DNA from 4 places in the Siccibacter colletis genome. Region 1 is predicted to be linked to each of the others. Evidence: predicted binding sites of a transcription regulator. Region 1 holds the regulator's gene; each other region holds the start of a gene.
What was found. Region 1 encodes PurR, which represses purine synthesis genes. Its sites were predicted from a motif close to CANGCAAACGTTTGCNTG; they were not measured.
Positions count from the first base shown of each region.

Region 2: the regulator PurR is predicted to act here: its motif matches at 2,667-2,684, upstream of KFZ77_RS06695 (amino acid aminotransferase).
Region 3: the regulator PurR is predicted to act here: its motif matches at 1,939-1,956, upstream of glyA (serine hydroxymethyltransferase).
Region 4: the regulator PurR is predicted to act here: its motif matches at 1,828-1,845, upstream of purT (formate-dependent phosphoribosylglycinamide formyltransferase).

Region 1 is NZ_CP074352.1:1,741,299-1,746,433, forward strand. Features, by position in the region: gene punC (purine nucleoside transporter PunC) at 1-335, opposite strand, end outside; gene punR (DNA-binding transcriptional activator PunR) at 453-1,364, shown strand; gene purR (HTH-type transcriptional repressor PurR) at 1,381-2,406, opposite strand; gene cydH (cytochrome bd-I oxidase subunit CydH) at 2,703-2,792, shown strand; gene KFZ77_RS08350 (MFS transporter) at 3,027-4,193, shown strand; gene KFZ77_RS08355 (C40 family peptidase) at 4,267-5,049, opposite strand.
Region 2 is NZ_CP074352.1:1,403,465-1,408,599, reverse strand. Features, by position in the region: gene asnS (asparagine--tRNA ligase) at 1-882, shown strand, start outside; gene ompF (porin OmpF) at 1,446-2,573, shown strand; gene KFZ77_RS06695 (amino acid aminotransferase) at 2,748-3,938, shown strand; gene KFZ77_RS06690 (MBL fold metallo-hydrolase) at 3,989-4,636, opposite strand; gene KFZ77_RS06685 (YcbK family protein) at 4,673-5,135, opposite strand, start outside.
Region 3 is NZ_CP074352.1:2,994,559-2,999,693, reverse strand. Features, by position in the region: gene glrR (two-component system response regulator GlrR) at 1-68, shown strand, start outside; gene glnB (nitrogen regulatory protein P-II) at 165-503, shown strand; gene hmpA (NO-inducible flavohemoprotein) at 572-1,762, opposite strand; gene glyA (serine hydroxymethyltransferase) at 2,073-3,326, shown strand; gene KFZ77_RS14455 (MerR family transcriptional regulator) at 3,386-3,748, shown strand; gene KFZ77_RS14450 (carboxymuconolactone decarboxylase family protein) at 3,806-4,186, shown strand; gene yghU (glutathione-dependent disulfide-bond oxidoreductase) at 4,217-5,083, opposite strand.
Region 4 is NZ_CP074352.1:2,397,762-2,402,896, reverse strand. Features, by position in the region: gene KFZ77_RS11665 (bifunctional 4-hydroxy-2-oxoglutarate aldolase/2-dehydro-3-deoxy-phosphogluconate aldolase) at 1-540, shown strand, start outside; gene purT (formate-dependent phosphoribosylglycinamide formyltransferase) at 608-1,786, opposite strand; gene KFZ77_RS11655 (YebG family protein) at 1,923-2,252, shown strand; gene yebF (protein YebF) at 2,328-2,669, shown strand; gene KFZ77_RS11645 (tellurite resistance TerB family protein) at 2,836-3,498, shown strand; gene ptrB (oligopeptidase B) at 3,585-5,135, shown strand, end outside.

The sequences.
Region 1 (5,135 bases):
GCCGCTGAGCAGACTCCGACCGCCTGAATGAAGCGCAGCACCAGCAGGCCGGTGGCGCTTTCGACCCAGACCATGCCGAGGCTGGCGAGGGCGAAAACCGCCAGACCCACCAGCAGCACCGGGCGACGGCCATAGCTGTCAGAGAGCGGTCCCCACAGCAGCTGCGCCAGAGCGAAACCGGCGAGGAACAGGCTCAGGCTGGCGCTGACGGCGGCAGGCGCAACCCCGAGATCCTGCTGAATGGCGGCAAACGCCGGCAGGTACATATCGGTTGCCAGAAAGCCGAGCACGCTCAGCCCGGCAAGCCAGATCAGAAATCCTTTTGATGGACGCATGAACTTTCTCTTTTATCAATCAGTGCAGGTAGACGGGGCGTGAGTGTAAGAAGTGCGTTCCGGCTTGTGAACCGTTAATATTTGTAGATTGCGTTCAAAAATTTTGCAGGCAAAAACATGTGGTCTGAATATTCGCTGGAAGTGGTGGATGCGGTGGCGCGCAACGGCAGCTTTAGCGCGGCAGCCAAAGAGCTGCATCGCGTGCCTTCTGCCGTCAGTTATACCGTGCGTCAGCTGGAGGAGTGGCTGGCGGTGCCGCTGTTTGCGCGCCGCCATCGTGATGTGGAGCTGACCCCCGCCGGGGCGTGGTTTTTGAAGGAGGGGCGCTCTGTTATCAAAAAAATGATGGTCACCCGCCAGCAGTGTCAGCAGATCGCCAACGGCTGGCGCGGCCAGCTGTCGATTGCGGTGGACAATATTGTCCGCCCGGAGCGCACCCGGCAGCTGGTGCTCGACTTCTATCGCCACTTCCCGGACGTGGAGCTGCTGGTCTCTCAGGAGGTGTTCAACGGCGTCTGGGATGCGCTGGCCGACGAGCGCGTCGAGCTGGCGATTGGCGCGACCCAGGCGATTCCGGTCGGCGGGCGCTACGCCTTTCGCGATATGGGGATGCTGAGCTGGCAGTGCGTGGTGGCTGCCAGTCATCCGCTTGCGCAACAGCAGGAGCCAGTGAGCGACGATCGGTTGCGCAACTGGCCATCGCTGGTGCTGGAAGATACCTCGCGCTCGCTGCCGAAGCGTATTACCTGGCTGCTCGATAACCAGCGCCGGCTGGTGGCACCGGACTGGGCCTCGGCGGAGGTGTGTCTCAGCGCCGGATTGTGCATTGGCATGGTGCCGTCGCATTTTGCCAGGCCCTGGCTGGACCGCGGCGAGTGGAAAGCGCTGACGCTGGAGAACCCGTTTCCGGATGCGGCCTGCTGCCTGACGTGGCGGCAGAATGATGCCTCACCGGCGCTGCAGTGGCTGCTGGATTATTTAGGGGACAGTGAAACGCTGAACCGGGAGTGGCTGCGGGAGCCTGAGTGACAGGCTCCCCGCAGGATTAGCGGCGGTAGTCGCGGAACGGACCGTCAGCGACGGAACGGCGTTCGATCAGGCGCGGATGCACCTCGATGGTCTGGGCCTCTTCGCGCTTGCTGGTGATCCTGTCCAGCAGCATGTTGAAGGCCGTCTCGCCCAGCGAATCCTTCGGCTGGTGGATAGTGGTCAGCGCCGGGCTGAAGAAACGCGCGTTGCGCACGTTGTCATAGCCAATCACAGAAATATCCTGCGGTACGCGCAGACCCATCTCATCCGCGGCACAGATGGCGCCCATCGCCATGATGTCGCCGCCGCAGAATACCGCGGTAGGGCGGTGCGCCTGAGAGAGGATCTGCTGCATTGCGCGGTACCCGGATTCCGGCTCGAAGTCGCCCTGCACGATCCAGGCCTCCGGCACCGCAATCTGCGCCTCTTTCATTGACTGCATAAAGCCTGCCAGGCGGCCTGCGCCGGTGTTGCGCTCCAGCGGGCCGGGAATGACGCCGATGTCACGGTGTCCGCGCTCAATCAGATAGCGCCCGGCCATGTAACCGCCCTTGAAGGCGTTATCGATAACCGAATCAGTAAAGTCGGCGCGCGCTTCGCCCCAGTCCATGACGACCATCGGAATGTGGCGATACTCTTCCAGCATGCCGATCAGCGAATCCGGATACTCTGAGCACATTACCAGCAGACCGTCGACGCGCTTCTGCGCCATCATCGACAGGTAAGCGCGCTGCTTCTCCTGGTTGTTGTAGGCGTTGCCGAGCAGCAGGGTGTAGCCTTTGGCGAAGCAGTTTTTTTCCACCGCTTCGATGATTTCGGCGAAATACGCGGCTTCGCTGCTGGTCGCCAGCAGGCCAATCGATTTCGTATGGTTCACTTTCAGGCTGCGGGCGACCGCGCTGGGTGAATAGTGCAGCTCTTTAATCGCTGCCCACACCGCGTTGCGCGTCTCTTCCGCAACAAAACGCGTCTTGTTAATGACGTGTGAAACAGTTGTAGTAGAAACGTTTGCTTTTTTCGCGACGTCTTTAATTGTTGCCATGAAATATCACTCCAGACCACCCTCTAAACTCCTGAAATTTATCAAGGTAAACGTTTGCCTGTGTTAAGCCTCGGTTGCAACCATGTTGTGTTGCAAATGACCGGGAGAGTTACACCAAACGTCAGGAGGGAGTAGTGGCCGGTAAACAAAATAATTTAGCGACGAATTTTGGCCGATCCGCAGCAAAAGTGGAAGCGTTAATACGCATATCAAACTAAATCGCAGGGGATTTTTCGCACGAACTATGCAAAAATGATCAAGACCTGCTTTTTACAGGGATATTCTGGAGCCAAAAAATGAACAAAGATCTGAAATTTTCACTGCTGACGACCGTTATCACGCTGGGTTTGATCGTTTTCGGCGCGCTGACCGCCATTCTGCACTAAAAAATCGCCCCTGAAACGGGAGGGAAGCCGCTTCTCTCCCGTTTGCGCAACAACAGTGTGACCCTCCTCCCGTTTTACCCTCCGATAATTAACAATTCAGCAATAGTCTTTAGCATGTTTTGTCACTTCTGTTTTTGTTTACAAACTGTCATTCTTTCGCTCCCTGAATGATCACCGCTCCGGCGGTAACGGCCAGACCGGATTACACGGCGTCTGGCCCGGAGTAAAAATGCTATGAAAATCAACTTTCCGCTGCTTGCCCTGGCTATCGGCGCTTTTGGGATTGGTACCACAGAATTCTCACCGATGGGGCTGCTGCCGGTTATCGCCGACGGGGTTAACGTCTCCATTCCCGCCGCCGGGATGCTGATTAGCGCCTATGCGGTTGGGGTGATGATTGGCGCACCGCTGATGACGCTGCTGCTGTCGCATCGCGCACGCCGCAATGCCCTGATCTTCCTGATGGCTATCTTCACTCTCGGCAATGTGCTGTCTGCCATCGCCCCGGACTACACGACGCTGATGCTGTCGCGCATTCTCACCAGCCTCAACCACGGCGCGTTCTTCGGGCTGGGTTCCGTGGTGGCGGCAAGCGTGGTGCCGAAGCACAAACAGGCCAGCGCGGTAGCAACCATGTTTATGGGGCTGACCATCGCCAATATCGGTGGCGTTCCGGCCGCGACCTGGCTGGGTGCCACCATCGGCTGGCGCATGTCGTTCCTCGCCACCGCCGGGCTGGGCGTTATCGCCATGCTGAGCCTCTGGCTGTCGCTGCCGAAGGGCAGTGCCGGCGAGCGGCCTGACGTGCGTAAAGAGCTGTCGGTACTGCTGCGTCCGCAGGTGCTGAGTGCGCTGCTGACCACGGTACTGGGTGCCGGCGCCATGTTCACGCTCTACACCTATATTGCCCCGGTGCTGCATGACGTTACCGCCGCCACTCCGGCATTTATTACCGGCATGCTGGTGCTGATTGGCGTGGGCTTCTCCATCGGTAACTTCCTCGGCGGCAAGCTGGCTGACCGTTCGGTCAACGGCACGCTGAAAGGGTTTCTGTTGTTGCTGATCGTGATTATGGCCGCTATTCCGTGGCTGGCACGCACCGAGCCTGGCGCAGCCATCAGCATGGTGGTGTGGGGCGCGGCTACTTTTGCGGTGGTGCCGCCGCTGCAGATGCGTGTGATGCGCGTCGCCAGCGAAGCACCGGGGCTGTCATCCTCGGTGAATATCGGGGCGTTCAACCTCGGTAATGCGCTGGGCGCGGCAGCGGGCGGGGCGGTGATCTCCGCAGGCCTGAGCTACAGCGTGGTGCCTGTGATGGGTGCCGCGATCGCCGCAGCGGGTCTGCTGCTGGTGCTGATCGCCTCGCGTAAACCCCAGGCGCAGGCGTGCGCGGCTGAATAACGCGTTGCGCATCACGCGCAGGCAATAAAAAAGGAGAAGGGATAACCTTCTCCTTTTTTTATATCCGCTCGCTTCAGCGAATGGTTTTCGGAGTCATCACCCGGCGCGCGCCCACGTAGTGGCGCTTCCAGTAGTCTTCGCTCAGACTGGTGATCTGAATGCCCTGGCCGCTGCTCGGGGACTGAATAAATTTGCCGTTGCCCATGTAAACGCCGACGTGATCGGCGGTGCCGCGACCCTGGGTGCGGAAGAACACCAGATCGCCGGTTTCAAGCGCGCCACGATCCACTGCGGCGGCATCGCGCAGGTGGTACATTTCGTTGGCGGTGCGCGGAATGCGGAACTTCACCAGATCTTTATAGGCATACCACACCAGGCCGCTGCAGTCGAAACCGGTACGCGGCGAGGTGCCGCCCCAGCGATAAGGTTTGCCAATCTGCTGGATCAGCTTCGACATCGCGGTTTTCTGCGCTTTCTGCACCCGCAGCTTGTGCGCATCGGCGATGGTGAGCCCTTTAGTCCTGCGTGATTTCAGACAGGCGCTGGCGTTACGGCTTTTGCGGCAGGCGGCGGAAGTGGTGCTGGCGACACGAGAAACGGTGCGGGTGGTGCGAGAAGCTGTTTTTGGCGAGGTGCTACGTTTCTTGAGTGCGGTGGGGCTTTTTTTACTTTTTTCGATGCGCTTTTTCGCCGGGGTGGATTTCTTTTTCGCTTTCGCGTTGGTCGCGGTACTGGTTTTTTGTACCTTCGCCGGACGCGCGTGCTCGGACGCCACCGCCAGCGGCGTTGCGACAAAGGAAAATGTTGTCAGTAATACAGCACAGAGCGTGACTGAGATGGTCTTAATACGCGCCACTGGCTAGTCCCTCTTTAGATGCAGGCAACAATGCGAGCACTATACTAGTGCAAAACCAGACGATTCTAATCGAAAAAAAGCGGGAA
Region 2 (5,135 bases), 340 kb from region 1:
GGTGAGATGTTCCGCGTCTCCACGCTGGACATGGAAAACCTGCCGCGTAACGACCAGGGCAAAGTGGATTACGATCAGGACTTCTTCGGAAAAGAAGCGTTCCTCACCGTTTCCGGCCAGCTCAACGGCGAAACCTACGCCTGTGCGCTGTCGAAGGTGTACACCTTCGGCCCGACCTTCCGCGCAGAAAACTCCAACACCAGCCGCCACCTGGCGGAGTTCTGGATGCTGGAGCCGGAAGTGGCGTTCGCCAGTCTCAATGACGTCGCCGGCCTCGCCGAAGCGATGCTGAAGTACGTGTTCAAAGCGGTACTGGATGAGCGTATGGACGACATGCAGTTCTTCGCCCAGCGCGTGGATAAAGAAGCCATCGAACGTCTGGAGCGCTTCATTTCCGCTGACTTCGCCCAGGTGGATTACACCGATGCGGTCGCCATCCTTGAGAAGTGCGGTGAGAAATTCGAAAACCCGGTGTACTGGGGTGTCGATCTCTCCTCCGAGCACGAGCGCTATCTGGCTGAAAAACACTTCAAAGCGCCGGTGGTGGTGAAAAACTACCCGAAAGACATTAAAGCGTTCTATATGCGGCTTAACGACGATGGCAAAACCGTGGCGGCGATGGACGTGCTGGCACCGGGTATCGGTGAAATCATCGGCGGCTCGCAGCGTGAAGAGCGTCTTGACGTGCTGGATGCGCGTATGGCCGAGATGGGCCTCAATAAAGAGGACTACTGGTGGTATCGCGATCTGCGTCGCTACGGCACGGTGCCGCACTCCGGCTTCGGTCTTGGCTTCGAGCGTCTTATCGCTTACGTCACCGGCGTGCAGAACGTCCGCGACGTCATCCCGTTCCCGAGAACGCCGCGAAACGCGAGCTTCTGATGATTTAAGGCCAGCCGCGTGCTGGCCTTTTTTTGCACTTAAGACGCCTTGTCAAAAAATCCTGACGCCTGCCCTCTTCCGTTAATCCCTGAAACATCCTTCTGAAATTTTTACGCCAGCTCCCCATTGCAAATTTCTCGCCGGGTTTGACTTAGCACAATTTGGCTAATTTACCCTGGCGGCGTTCTACAACAAATTTACACTATAAGAAAAACTGCGCGGTGCCCGGCCGGAGCATAAGAAAAGGGGTTATCTGGATTAATTATAAGTAATTCATATATATATAGATGCTTCGCGCGAATAACGACCGGTTACAAGGTGAAATTTGAGGTGGTTCACAAAGTTCCCCAAAATTCACACAATGTTACACATTATTTCTTTTGGTTACCTGTTTTAGACATTTGTAGCACTTTCATGGTAGCGAAACATGGTTTTGAATGGAAAGATGCCTTTCAGACACAGAAAGACACCAAACTTTCATCAATAGTTCCGTAAACATTTATTGACGGAATTTATTGGCGGCAGTGGCAGGTGTTCATAAAAACCAATGAGGGTAATAAATAATGATGAAGCGCAATATTCTGGCAGTGGTTATCCCTGCACTGCTGGCTGCTGGCACCGTAAACGCCGCTGAAGTTTATAATAAAGACGGCAATAAAATTGATATCTACGGTAAAGCGGTTGGCCTGCACTACTTCTCTGATGATGATGGTTATGCAAGCGATGGCGATAAAACCTATGCTCGTCTTGGCTTCAAAGGCGAAACGCAGATCAACGACCAGCTGACCGGTTACGGCCAGTGGGAATATAACTTCCAGGGCAACCGTTCTGAAGGCGGTAGCGATGCACAGGCTGGTAACAAAACCCGTCTGGCATTTGCTGGTCTGAAATTCGGTGATTTCGGCTCCTTCGACTATGGTCGTAACTACGGTCTGGTTTATGACGCGCTGGGTTACACCGATATGCTGCCAGAATTCGGCGGCGACACTGCTGGCTCTGACCAGTTCTTCGCTGGCCGTCAGGGTGGCCTCGCTACCTACCGCAACTCGAACTTCTTCGGTCTGGTTGACGGCCTGAGCTTCGGCGTGCAGTACCTGGGCAAAAATGAGCGTGCAAGCAGCCTCGCGATTGATGAAGAGACTGGCGACGTTACTAACCTGAGCGATGTTCAGCGTTCTAACGGCGACGGCTGGGCAACCTCTCTCGCTTACGAGATGAACGGCTTCGGTATCGTTGGTGCTTATGGCGCGGCTGACCGCACCAATGCTCAGGAAGCTCTGGCAATGGGTAGCGGCGCGAAAGCTGAGCAGTGGGGCACGTCTATCAAGTATGATGCCAACAACCTGTACCTGGCAGCGACCTACAGCGAAACCCGTAACGCTACCCCAATTTCGCTTTCTGACAGCATCAACGGTTACGCGAACAAAACTAAAGACTACTTCATCGTTGCTCAGTACCAGTTCGATTTCGGTCTGCGCCCGTCTATCTCCTATAACAAGTCTGAAGGTAAAGACATCGACGGTATCGGCAGTGTTGACCTCGTAGAATACTTCGAAGTTGGCGCTACCTACTACTTCAACAAAAACATGTCTACCTATGTTGATTACATCATCAACCAGATCGACAGCGACAACGCCCTGGGCGTAGCGTCTGACGACACCGTTGCAGTGGGTATCGTTTACCAGTTCTAATCACTATCCTTCGATAGTTGATACTAAGAAACAGGGCTTCGGCCCTGTTTTTTTACGCCTGAAATTTGAATGATGATGAATCCCGCTCTTTTCATGGCAAACGGTTGGCATTTACGGTGACACCCGTTAACCTGATAGCGGAATTCCCTTCTGCAATCACAATGGAACCTCGTCATGTTTGAGAACATAACTGCCGCTCCGGCCGATCCTATCTTAGGTCTGGCCGATCTGTTTCGTGCCGACGATCGCCCTACCAAAATCAACCTGGGTATTGGGGTTTATAAAGATGAAACCGGTAAAACACCGGTGCTCACCAGCGTAAAAAAAGCAGAACAATATTTGCTGGAAAATGAAACCACCAAAAACTACCTCGGTATCGACGGTATTCCCGAATTTGGTCGCTGCACCCAGGAGCTGCTGTTCGGCAAAGGTAGCGCCCTGATTGATGCGAAACGCGCCCGCACGGCGCAAACCCCTGGCGGTACCGGTGCCCTGCGCGTGGCGGCAGATTTTCTCGCTAAAAACACCGAGGTGAAGCGCATCTGGGTATCGAACCCAAGCTGGCCGAACCACAAAGGCGTGTTCAACTCTGCCTGTCTGGAAGTGCGCGAGTACGCTTACTACGACGCGGCTAACCACGCGCTGGATTTTGACGGTCTGGTAAGCAGCCTGAACGAAGCTCAGGCGGGCGACGTGGTGCTGTTCCACGGCTGCTGCCACAACCCGACCGGCATCGATCCAACGCTTGAGCAGTGGGAACAGCTGGCGAAGCTGTCGGTAGAGAAAGGCTGGCTGCCGCTGTTCGATTTCGCCTACCAGGGCTTTGCCCGCGGGCTGGAAGAGGATGCGGAAGGCCTGCGTGCTTTCGCCGCGCTGCATCAGGAACTGATTGTTGCCAGCTCCTTCTCAAAGAACTTTGGCCTGTACAATGAGCGCGTGGGTGCCTGCACGCTGGTAGCTGCCGATGCTGACGCGGCCGATCGCGCCTTCAGCCAGATGAAGTCCTGCATTCGCGCTAACTACTCTAACCCGCCGGCACACGGCGCAGCGGTGGTCGCGACCATTCTCAGCAACGACGCCCTGCGTACCATCTGGGAACAGGAGCTGAACGATATGCGCCAGCGCATTCAGCGTATGCGTCAGCTGTTCGTCAACACCCTGGCAGAGAAAGGCGCTAACCGCGATTTCAGCTTTATCACGAAGCAGAACGGCATGTTCTCGTTCAGCGGCCTGACCAAAGAGCAGGTGCTGCGTCTGCGTGAGGAGTTTGGCGTGTATGCGGTAGCATCAGGGCGTGTGAACGTAGCGGGGATGACGCCGGACAACATGGCGCCGCTGTGCGAAGCTATCGTTGCCGTGCTGTAATCGCGACAGAAACAATAAGGGCCGCATTATGCGGCCCTTTTTTATGGGGATCACCAGACGGGCTGTTCATCCTGCAGGAACGGATTGTGCAGCCGCTCATAGCCGAGGGTGGACATCGGCCCGTGGCCGGGAATAAAGGTGACGTCATCGCCGAGCGGTAACAGCTTACGCTTAATGGCATCAATCAGCTGGCCGTGGTCGCCGCGCGGGAAATCGCTGCGCCCGACACCGCCCTTAAACACCACGTCGCCGGACACCAGCAGACGCGACGCCCGGTCAAAGAACACGATGTGGCCTGGCGTATGGCCCGGGCAGTGCAGCACCTCAAGGGTGATGTTACCCAACGCGACGCTGTCGCCCTCTTCCAGCCAGCGATCCGGCGTCAGCGGCTGGCACTCTTCCAGGCCGAACATACGGCTCTGGTCGGGCAGTCCCTGCAGCCAGAATTCGTCTTCTTTCTGCGGGCCGATCACCGGAACGTTATAGTACTGCGCCAGTTCCGCCGCCGCACCGACGTGGTCGAGATGACCGTGAGTGAGCAGGATCTGCGTGACGGTGACTGGCTTGCCGGCCACTTCCTGTTTGATACGTGCCGCATCACCGCCGGGATCGACCAGCGCCGCCTGCTGTGTCTCTTCACACCAGATAAGCGAGCAGTTCTGGGCGAACGCCGTCACGGGAATAATATGGTAATTCATGCCGCTCCTTTAGCCTGCCTGAGCAGGATACCGTACTTACCAGTGCCGCACGGGCCCGGTATCAATATGCACAAAGTTGCTACGAGGGTAATATCCTACACCACCCGCGCGCATTGATAACGCCGCTTTGCGAATATTGCTTAAAGAGATGCCTTCGATATGGAAATCCATCGCCTGGCCTTTGGTGTGATAGCTATTTTTCGCTACACCGCGGCTGTGGGAGCGCAACTCTTTGTTGGTATCAACGGAGCGATAGCCGGAAATCAACTGCACCGGCTTATGGGTATCCAACAGGCTTTGCAGACGATAGAGCTGATCGAATAATGAGGTATCAATCGCTTTAATTTTATTAGAGCGATAGTCCCTGAAAAAATGATTAAGCTTTGCTAATTCTTCCTGAATATAGCCTTTGCCATCGAAAAACTGGGCTTTAATGGATTCGCCCGTATTCAGATTGCTGAGCGTTAATATACGCGGACGCGGCGTGGAGAGGGTGGCG
Region 3 (5,135 bases), 1.3 Mb from region 1:
GCAACCGTACCGAATTCTATAAACTGCTGTCGCGTCATGAACTGGATGCCAACGATTTCAAAGAGTAGTTTCGCCATCCATTGGCGCTAAGAATATGATAGGGTGAGCAACCGATTACGTACCCATGATGAACACCTGACGGGCGAAGAGAGTTAAGGACCACCATGAAAAAGATTGATGCGATTATTAAACCATTCAAACTGGACGATGTGCGCGAAGCGCTGGCGGAAGTGGGCATCACCGGGATGACCGTCACCGAAGTAAAAGGCTTTGGTCGTCAGAAAGGGCACACCGAACTCTATCGCGGTGCCGAGTACATGGTGGATTTCCTGCCGAAGGTGAAGATTGAGATCGTGGTGCCAGACGATATCGTCGAGACCTGCGTCGATACCATCATCCGCACCGCTCAGACCGGAAAAATCGGCGACGGTAAGATTTTCGTCTTTGACGTAGCGCGCGTGGTGCGTATTCGTACCGGCGAAGAGGACGACGCGGCGATTTAAGCCCGCGTTCGCAAAAGAAAAGGCAGGTTTAAGACCTGCCTTTTTTGTTGGGCTTTTTCGGAAAAAAATTACAGTACCTTATGCGGCCCGAAGCACTCGTAGTGGATGCGGTCGCGATCCACGCCCAGCGCCACCAGCTGCTGCGCGGCAAACTGCATAAAGCCGACCGGGCCACAGAGCCAGAAAGTCATGGCCGGATCGCTGAACGCGCGCTGCTGGCTTGCCAGCTCCATCAATCCTTCGCTGTCAAAACGCACCGCCTCGCGGTCCGCCTCGGCTGGCGTCTGATACCAGACGTGAGAGGTGAAACGCGGCAGTTTCGCACCCAGCGCCGCCACTTCCTCGGCAAAAGCATGCACCTCGCCATTCAGCGCGGCGTGGAACCAGTTAACCTGGGCCGGATGCGCATTGTTCGCCAGCGTATCCAGCATCGCCAGCATCGGGGTCTGGCCGACGCCGGCGGAGATCAGCGTTACCGGCGTCTCTGGCGTAGCGTCCAGGAAGAAATCTCCGGCCGGCGCGGCAACCTGTACCACATCGCCAACGCGCGCGTCCCGGTGCAGCCAGTTCGACACCTGGCCGCCATCTTCGCGTTTTACCGCAATGCGGTAGCTGCGGCCGTTGGGGCTACGGGTCAGGGAGTACTGACGGATCTCCTGGTGCGGGAAGGCGTCCGGCTTCAGCCATACCGCGAGATACTGCCCCGGACGGTAATCCGCCACCGCGCCGCCATCAACCGGCTCCAGCTCAATGCTGGTAATCAAAGCGCTGCGCGGGGTTTTGTCGACGATGCGGAACGCACGGGTACCTTCCCAGCCGCCCCGTTTGCTGGCGTGCTCCTGATAGATCTCGGCTTCGCGATTGATAAACACCTGCGCCAGCACGCCATAGGCTTTGCCCCAGGCATCCAGCACTTCCTGACCCGGGCTCATCAGCTCGTCAATGGTCGCCAGCAGATGGGTTCCCACGATGTTGTACTGCTCCGGTTTGATAGAGAAGCTGGTGTGCTTCTGGGCGATTTTTTCCACCGCCGGCAGCAGCACCGCCAGATTTTCAATATTGGTGGCGTAGGCGCAGATGGCATTGAACAGCGCTTCCCGCTGGTCGCCGTTACGCTGGTTACTCATATTGAAAATTTCTTTCAGTTCGGGGTTGTGCTGGAACATGCGGTCATAGAAATGGGCGGTAAGTTTCGGCCCGGTCGCGGCAATGGCGGGAATGGTGGATTTCACGATGGCGATGGTTTGCGCGTCTAACATGGCAGGTCCTTTTTAATGTTGCATTTTAAATGCATGTTATAGGTGATACCCCTGCGTTGTAAAGGGGAAATACGCGGCCAGGGTAAAAACGAACGTGAAAAATCGACATCTCAAAAATGAAAAGAATTCGTGAAATCATGCCGGACTTATGTGTGGTCAAAGCCTTACGCGGCGCGGAGCCAATCGTTTGCGTAAAAAGCTTTGTCAAGACCTGTTATCGCCCCTTTAATCAGTTATACTGTGGGCCGCTGCCGACGGGGCAATGGCCTCAGGCGAAAATAAATACTGTTAGCTGAGTCAGGAGATGCGGATGTTAAAGCGTGAAATGAACATTGCCGATTATGATGCCGAACTGTGGCAGGCTATGGAGCAGGAAAAAGTACGTCAGGAAGAGCACATCGAACTGATCGCCTCCGAGAACTACACCAGCCCGCGCGTGATGCAGGCGCAGGGCTCTCAGCTGACCAATAAATACGCGGAAGGCTATCCGGGCAAGCGCTACTACGGCGGCTGCGAATATGTGGATATCGTTGAGCAGCTGGCGATTGACCGCGCAAAAGCGCTCTTCGGCGCTGACTACGCTAACGTCCAGCCGCACTCCGGCTCACAGGCTAACTTCGCGGTCTACACCGCGCTGCTGCAACCGGGCGATACCGTGCTGGGTATGAACCTGGCGCAGGGCGGCCACCTGACACACGGCTCCCCGGTTAACTTCTCCGGCAAACTGTACAACATCATTCCTTACGGTATTGATGAGACCGGTAAAATCGATTACGAAGACATGGCGAAGCAGGCGCAGACCCATAAACCGAAGATGATCATCGGTGGCTTCTCGGCTTACTCCGGTATCGTTGACTGGGCGAAAATGCGTGAAATCGCTGACAGCATCGGCGCATACCTGTTCGTTGATATGGCCCACGTGGCAGGTCTGATTGCCGCTGGCGTCTACCCGAACCCGGTTCCGCACGCGCATGTCGTCACCACCACAACCCATAAAACCCTGGCGGGTCCGCGCGGCGGTCTGATCCTCGCCAAAGGCGGCAGCGAAGAGCTGTACAAAAAACTGAACTCTGCGGTGTTCCCGAGCGCGCAGGGCGGCCCGCTGATGCACGTTATCGCGGCGAAAGCGGTCGCACTGAAAGAGGCGATGGAGCCGGAGTTCAAAACCTACCAGCAGCAGGTGGCAAAAAACGCCAAAGCGATGGTAGAAGTGTTCCTGAACCGTGGCTACAAAGTGGTGTCCGGCGGTACTGAAAACCACCTGTTCCTGCTGGATCTGGTGGATAAAAACCTGACCGGTAAAGATGCTGACGCAGCCCTGGGCCGCGCCAATATCACCGTGAATAAAAACAGCGTGCCGAACGATCCGAAGAGCCCGTTCGTCACTTCCGGCATCCGTATCGGTTCGCCGTCTGTGACCCGCCGCGGCTTTAAAGAAGCGGAAGTCAAAGAGCTGGCTGGCTGGATGTGCGACATTCTCGACAACATCCATGACGACGCGGTTATCGAGCGCGTTAAAGCTAAAGTGCTGGACATCTGCGCCCGCTTCCCGGTTTACGCGTAAGCGTACGCCATCTGAAAAAGCCGCCGCGAGCGGCTTTTTTTATGCCTGCAGGAGGGCACATGCGTATTCAGACCTTTGCGCAGCTGACCGGGCTGTCGGTTCATACCCTGCGCTATTACGAAAAACTCGGCCTGTTGAGTCCGGGGCGTAACGCCAGCGGTCACCGCGACTACCGGCAAAGCGACGTTGACTGGGTAAACTTCATCAAGCGGCTGAAGGCCACCGATATGCCGCTGGAGGCGATCCAGCGTTACGCGCAGTTACGCAGCGCGGGCGACAGCACGCTGGCCGAACGGCGCACGCTGCTGGCGCATCACGCTGAGCGGCTGGCCCGGCGGCTGGCGGAGCAGCAGGCGCATCTGCATCAGTTGGAAGTGAAAATGGCCTGGTATGATGACGCGCTGCTGAAAAACAGCGCTTGACCTGGAGTTAACTCGAAGCCTTACCGTTGTCTCCACATTCACCAAGGAGACACCATCATGACCCCATCCCGCTATGACACCGGCCTCGCACGTCTTGCCGCCATTGACGGCGCTGCCGGCGAAAAGGTGATCGCCGCACTGGCCGACATCGCGCCGGATCTCGGCAAATACGTGATTGAATTCGGCTTCGGCGACGTCTACAGCCGCCCGGGGCTGGATGTGAAAAGTCGCGAACTGGCGACCATTGCCGCGCTGACTGCGCTCGGTCACGCCCAGCCGCAGCTGGCGGTGCACCTGCACGCGGCACTTAACGTCGGGTGCAGCCGCGAAGAAATTATTGAAGTGATTATCCAGATGGCGCTGTACGCCGGTTTCCCGGCGGCGCTGAATGCGATGTTCACCGCTAAAGCGGTATTTATCGAGGCGGGTATTCAGTAAAACTCCCTGCCGCAAGGGCAGGGAGTGCGGTTACGGCTGCGTCTTGTCCGCGGTGCGGGTGTCGAAATCTGACGCGTCGTGACGCTCATGCAGCTGCGACGCCGGATCGCCAGAGAGACGATTCACCATCCGCCCGCGCTTCACCGCCGGGCGGCTCGCCACCTCTTCAGCCCAGCGCACCACGTTCTTATACGATTTCACGTCGAGGAACTCGGCGGCCTCGTAGATACCGTCCAGCACCAGCGCGCCATACCACGGGAAGATGGCGATATCGGCGATGCTGTACTCATCCCCGGCAATAAAGCGGCGAGTCGCCAGCTGCTGGTCCAGCACGTCGAGCTGGCGCTTGGCTTCCATGGAGAAACGCTCAATCGCGTATTCGATTTTCAGCGGCGCATAGTGGTAGAAGTGCCCGAAGCCGCCGCCGAGGTACGGCGCCGAGCCCTGCAGCCAGAACAGCCAGTTCAGCGCTTCGGTGCGGCCGGCATGGCTTTTCGGCAGGAAGTGACCGAACTTATCCGCGAGATAGAGCAGGATTGCCCCGGATTCAAACACGCGCAGCGGTGGGGTTTGCGAGCGGTCTTCCAGCGCCGGAATTTTTGAGTTCGGGTTCACGCCCACAAAGCCGCTGCCAAACTGATCGCCGTCGCCGATGCGGATCAGCCAGGCATCATACTCTGCAGCGGTAACGCCCAGCGCCAGCAGTTCCTCCAGCAGGATCGTCACCTTCTGCCCGTTTGGCGTCGCCAGCGAGTAGAGCTGCAGCGGATGTTTGCCCACCGGCAGCGCTTTATCGTGGGTCGCCCCGGAAACCGGACGGTTAATGGATGCCCAGGTGCCTGCGCCACCCTGTTTCCAGGTCCAGACTTTTGGCGGTTGATATTGATTTTCCGACATATTCGTTGCCCCGTTTGCCTGTTGTGAAGCTTCGAGTGTAGCAGGAAGCACA
Region 4 (5,135 bases), 660 kb from region 1:
GCGCTGGTCGCTGGCGGCGTGCGCGTGCTGGAAGTGACCCTGCGGACCGAGTGCGCGCTGGAAGCGATTCGCCTGATTGCTAAAGAAGTGCCGGATGCCATCATCGGCGCGGGCACCGTGCTGAACGCGAAGCAGCTGGCAGAGGTCACCGAAGCGGGTGCACAGTTCGCCATCAGTCCGGGCCTCACCGAACCGCTGCTGAAAGCGGCTACCGAAGGCACCATCCCGCTGATCCCTGGCATCAGCACCGTGTCTGAGCTGATGCTGGGCATGGACTACGGTCTGAAAGAGTTCAAATTCTTCCCGGCGGAAGCGAACGGCGGCACCAAAGCGCTGCAGGCTATCGCAGGGCCGTTCTCCCAGGTGCGTTTCTGCCCGACCGGCGGTATCTCCCCGGCTAACTACCGTGATTACCTGGCGCTGAAAAGCGTGCTGTGCATCGGCGGCTCCTGGCTGGTGCCGGCTGACGCGCTGGAAAGCGGCGATTACGATCGCATCACCACCCTGGCGCGTGAAGCGGTCGCTGGCGCGCAGCAGTAATAAAAAAGGCGAGGGCATCTGCCACTCGCCTCAATATCATCAGCCCGGCCATGCAGCCGGGCTTTTTTTATCCCTGCACCACCACGGCCGCGGCAGCCGTTCTGGCGCGCACAACTGCCTCTTCCACGCTGTCGGCGGCGGCGAGGGCCACGCCGAGACGGCGCGTGCCGTTGATCTCCGGCTTGCCGAACAGGCGCAGCTGGACACTAGCACCCAGCGCCTGCTCCAGATTCCCGTACGTCAGGTTATCGCTGGTCAGCTGCGGCAGAATGACGGCGGACGCGGAGGGGCCATACTGACGAATACCGCCGATCGGCAACCCGGTAAAGGCGCGCACGTGCAATGCGAACTCGGAGAGATCCTGTGAAATCAGGGTCACCATGCCGGTATCATGCGGGCGCGGCGACACTTCGCTGAAAATGACTTCATCGCCACAGATAAACAGCTCCACGCCAAACAGGCCGTAGCCACCGAGCGCCAGAACGACTTTTCGCGCCATTTCCTGAGCTCGCGCCAGCGCCAGCTCGCTCATCTGCTGCGGCTGCCAGGACTCGCGATAGTCGCCGTCCTCCTGACGATGGCCCACCGGCGCGCAGAAATGAACGCCATCTACCGCGCTGACGGTGAGCAGGGTGATCTCAAAATCGAAATCGACCACGCCTTCCACGATAACCCGCCCGGCCCCGGCGCGGCCGCCCTGTTGCGCGTATACCCACGCCTGCGCCAGCTGGTCTGCGCGACGGATAAAGCTCTGTCCTTTCCCGGAAGAGCTCATCACCGGTTTTACGATGCAGGGCAGACCGATGGTGTCCACTGCCGCACGAAAGGCGCTTTCGCTGTCGGCAAACTGATAGCTTGAGGTAGGGATCGCCAGCGCTTCAGCCGCGAGACGACGAATGCCTTCCCGGTTCATGGTGAGCTGTGTGGCGCGTGCGGTCGGTACGACGTGCTGCCCGGCCTGCTCCAGCTCCACCAGCATATCGGTCGCGATGGCCTCGATCTCCGGCACGATGTAGTGCGGTTTTTCCTGCTCAACCAGCGCTTTGAGTGCGGCAGCATCAAGCATATTGATGACATGGCTGCGGTGGGCGACGTGCATGGCCGGGGCGTCAGGGTAGCGATCCACGGCAATTACTTCGATGCCCAGGCGCTGACACTCAATCGCGACTTCCTTACCCAGTTCACCCGATCCCAAAAGCATTACCCGCGTAGCTGCGGGGCGCAGCGCCGTACCCAACTTAGCCATAACCCTGTATCCTGATGTGAAAAAAAGACCGGCGCAGTATAAACGAAAACGTTTGCGTTGGCAGTGATTTTACGGTTGCATCACAGGGCGATGAAGGTTTATACTGTATATAAATACAGTGATGCGAGGCTGCAAAATGACCGTTGAAATTAAATATGTAGTTGTCCGCGAAGGTGAGGAAAAGATGTCTTTTGCCAATAAAAAAGATGCTGACGCTTACGACAAAATGCTCGATCTGGCAGAAGTGCTTGGCGACTGGTTACAGGAGAGCCCGCTGAAGCTGGAAGATGACCAGAACGAAGCGCTGGCGATGTGGCTGGCCGAGCAGCGTGACGCCCTGAGCGCGATCATCAAAACCGGCAAGCTGCCGGAGAGCGACGCGTCAGAAAAAGCGGCCCCGGCATCACGTAAAAAGGCCAGCGCTGATGCGCCTTCTGCCGACGTGAAGCCAATCAAAGCGGCATAATCAGACCAGAGACACTGGCGTTACTAAGGTTTTCGGCCATGCTTTTTCTGAACGTACTGACAGGAGAACAGCATGATCAAAACAGGAACGCTATTTATGGGGCTGCTGGCACTGTGCAGCGCCCCGGCTCTGGCCGCGCCCGCTCACGATGTGAGCTTTCCGCGCTGCGAAGGCAGCGATGCCGCAACCATCGCGTCGAGCGTGAAGCGCGACTATCAGCAAAACCGTATCCCGCGCTGGGCTGATGACCAGCGCATTCTCGGCCAGGCCGATCCGGTTGCCTGGGTAAACCCCAAAGAAGTTCGCGGGGAAGACGACACCTGGCAGGTGCCGCTGACGGTACGCGGTAAAAACACCGACATTCAGTACCGGGTCACTATCGACTGCCGCAAAGGCACCGCCCGCTATCAGCACTGAACCCTCAGGCAGCCCCGGCTGCCTGTGTTGTTTCTGCCTCCTGGCGGCGCGACACTGCTTTGCCTGGTCAGCAGGCAATAATTTTCCCTTCCTTGCTCAACCCCGACATTTCTTGACGCTCGGTCACTTACCCTCGGTTAAACATATGCATTAACGGGGAAAAACGATGTCTCAATGGTTGAAACAGCTTCAGTCCGTTCTGGGTCAGGCGAAATCCGCTACCCAGCAGTCCGGCGGCAAAGAACAGGGTTACAGCAAGTACATGCCCGGCGCGTTGGGCGGCCTCGCGGGGCTGCTGGTGGCGAACTCCTCATCGCGTAAGCTATTAACCAAATATGCCGGCAGCGCGCTGCTAATGGGCGGCGGGGCGGTGGCGGGCACCGTACTGTGGAATAAGTACAAAGACAAAGTGCGCGCTGCGCATCAGGATGAACCGGGCTACGGCCAGCATCATTCGCCGCTGGACGTGCGCACTGAGCGCCTGATCCTCGCGCTGGTATTTGCTGCGAAGAGCGACGGGCATATCGACGACCAGGAGCGTCAGGCCATTGAGCAGCAGCTGCGTGAGGCTGGCGTTGAGCAGCAGGGACGGGTGCTGATCCAGCAGGCCATTGAGCAGCCGCTGGATCCAAAACGCATCGCCAGCGGCATTCAGAATGAAGAAGAAGCGCTGGAGGTGTACTTCCTGAGCTGTGCCGCCATCGATATCGATCACTTTATGGAGCGCAGCTACCTCAACGCGCTCGGCGACGAGCTGAAGATCCCGCAGGACGTGCGTACCAGCATCGAGCAGGATCTGAAACAGCAAAAACAGGCGCTGCCGGGGTAATCCTTTCGGCTAAATGTCATGTTTCGCTTGCATCACGCGTGGGTTTTGCCACCCTTACAGGGTGTTAAACGCAAAAGAAAAATGACATGCCACCAAAAGCGAGAAAAATCCCCCATGCGCTCACCGAGCATGGCGACACCCGTATCGACAATTACTTCTGGCTGCGCGACGACACGCGTTCGCAGCCGGAAGTGCTGGAGTATCTGCACCAGGAGAACGATTACGGGCGCGATATCATGACCACGCAGCAGGCGCTGCAGGACCGTTTACTCAAGGAGATGGTTGACCGCATCCCCCAGCGCGACGTCTCCGCCCCCTACGTGAACAACGGGTATCGCTACCGGCACGTGTATGAAACCGGCTGCGAGTATGCGATCTATCAGCGTCAGTCGGTGACGTGTTCAGAATGGGATGACTGGGAGCTGCTGCTGGATTCCAACAAGCGCGCGGCCCACAGTGAGTTCTACACCCTTGGTGGCCTGTCAATTACGCCCGATAACAGCATCATGGCGCTGGCGGAAGATTTCCTCTCCCGCCGCCAGTACGGCCTGCGTTTTCGTAATCTGGAAACCGGAAACTGGTATCCCGAAATGCTGGAGAACGTCTCGCCGAGCTTTGTCTGGGCCAACGACTCCACCACGCTCTATTACGTGCGTAAGCATGCCACCACGCTGCTGCCGTATCAGGTGTGGCGTCATACCATCGGCACGCCGTCGAAGTGGGATGAGCTGGTTTATGAAGAGAAGGACGACACTTTCTACGTCAGCCTGCACAAAACCACCTCCCGACATTTCATCCAGATCTACCTTAACAGCGCCACCACCAGCGAAGTGCTGCTGCTGGATGCCGAGCTGCCCGACGCGCAGCCACAATGCTTCCTCGCGCGCCGCAAAGATCACGAATACAGCCTCGACCACTATCAGCATACCTTTTACCTGCGCTCGAACCGCGACGGCAAAAACTTCGGTCTGTACCGCACCAGAGTGCGTGACGAAGCGCGCTGGGAAGTGCTGATCCCGGCGCGCGACCACATCATGCTGGAAGGCTTTACCCTTTTCACCGACTGGCTGGTGGTGGAAGAGCGCCAGCGCGGGCTCACCAGCCTGCGGCAGATCAACCGCAAAACCCGGGAAGTGACCGGCATCGCCTTCGACGATCCGGCTTATGTGACCTGGCTTGCCTACAACCCGGAGCCGGAGACGTCACGCCTGCGCTACGGCTACTCCTCCATGACCACGCCTGACACCCTGTTTGAGCTGGACATGGATACCGGCGAGCGGCGGGTGCTGAAGCAGACCGAGGTAGCAGGCTTTGATGCCGGGAACTACCGCAGCGAGCACCTTTGGGTGAAGGCGCGGGACGGGGTCGAAGTGCCGGTGTCTCTGGTGTACCACAAGTCCTGGTTTCAGCGCGGCAAGAACCCGCTGCTGGTCTACGGCTACGGCTCCTATGGCACCTGCATGGATGCCGACTTCAGCACCAGCCGACTCAGCCTGCTGGATCGCGGTTTCGTCTATGCCATCGCCCATATCCGCGGCGGCGGAGAACTGGGGCAGGGCTGGTATGAAGATGGCAAATTCCTGAAGAAGAAAAATACCTTCAACGATTACATTGACGTCTGCGATGCCCTGTTGAAA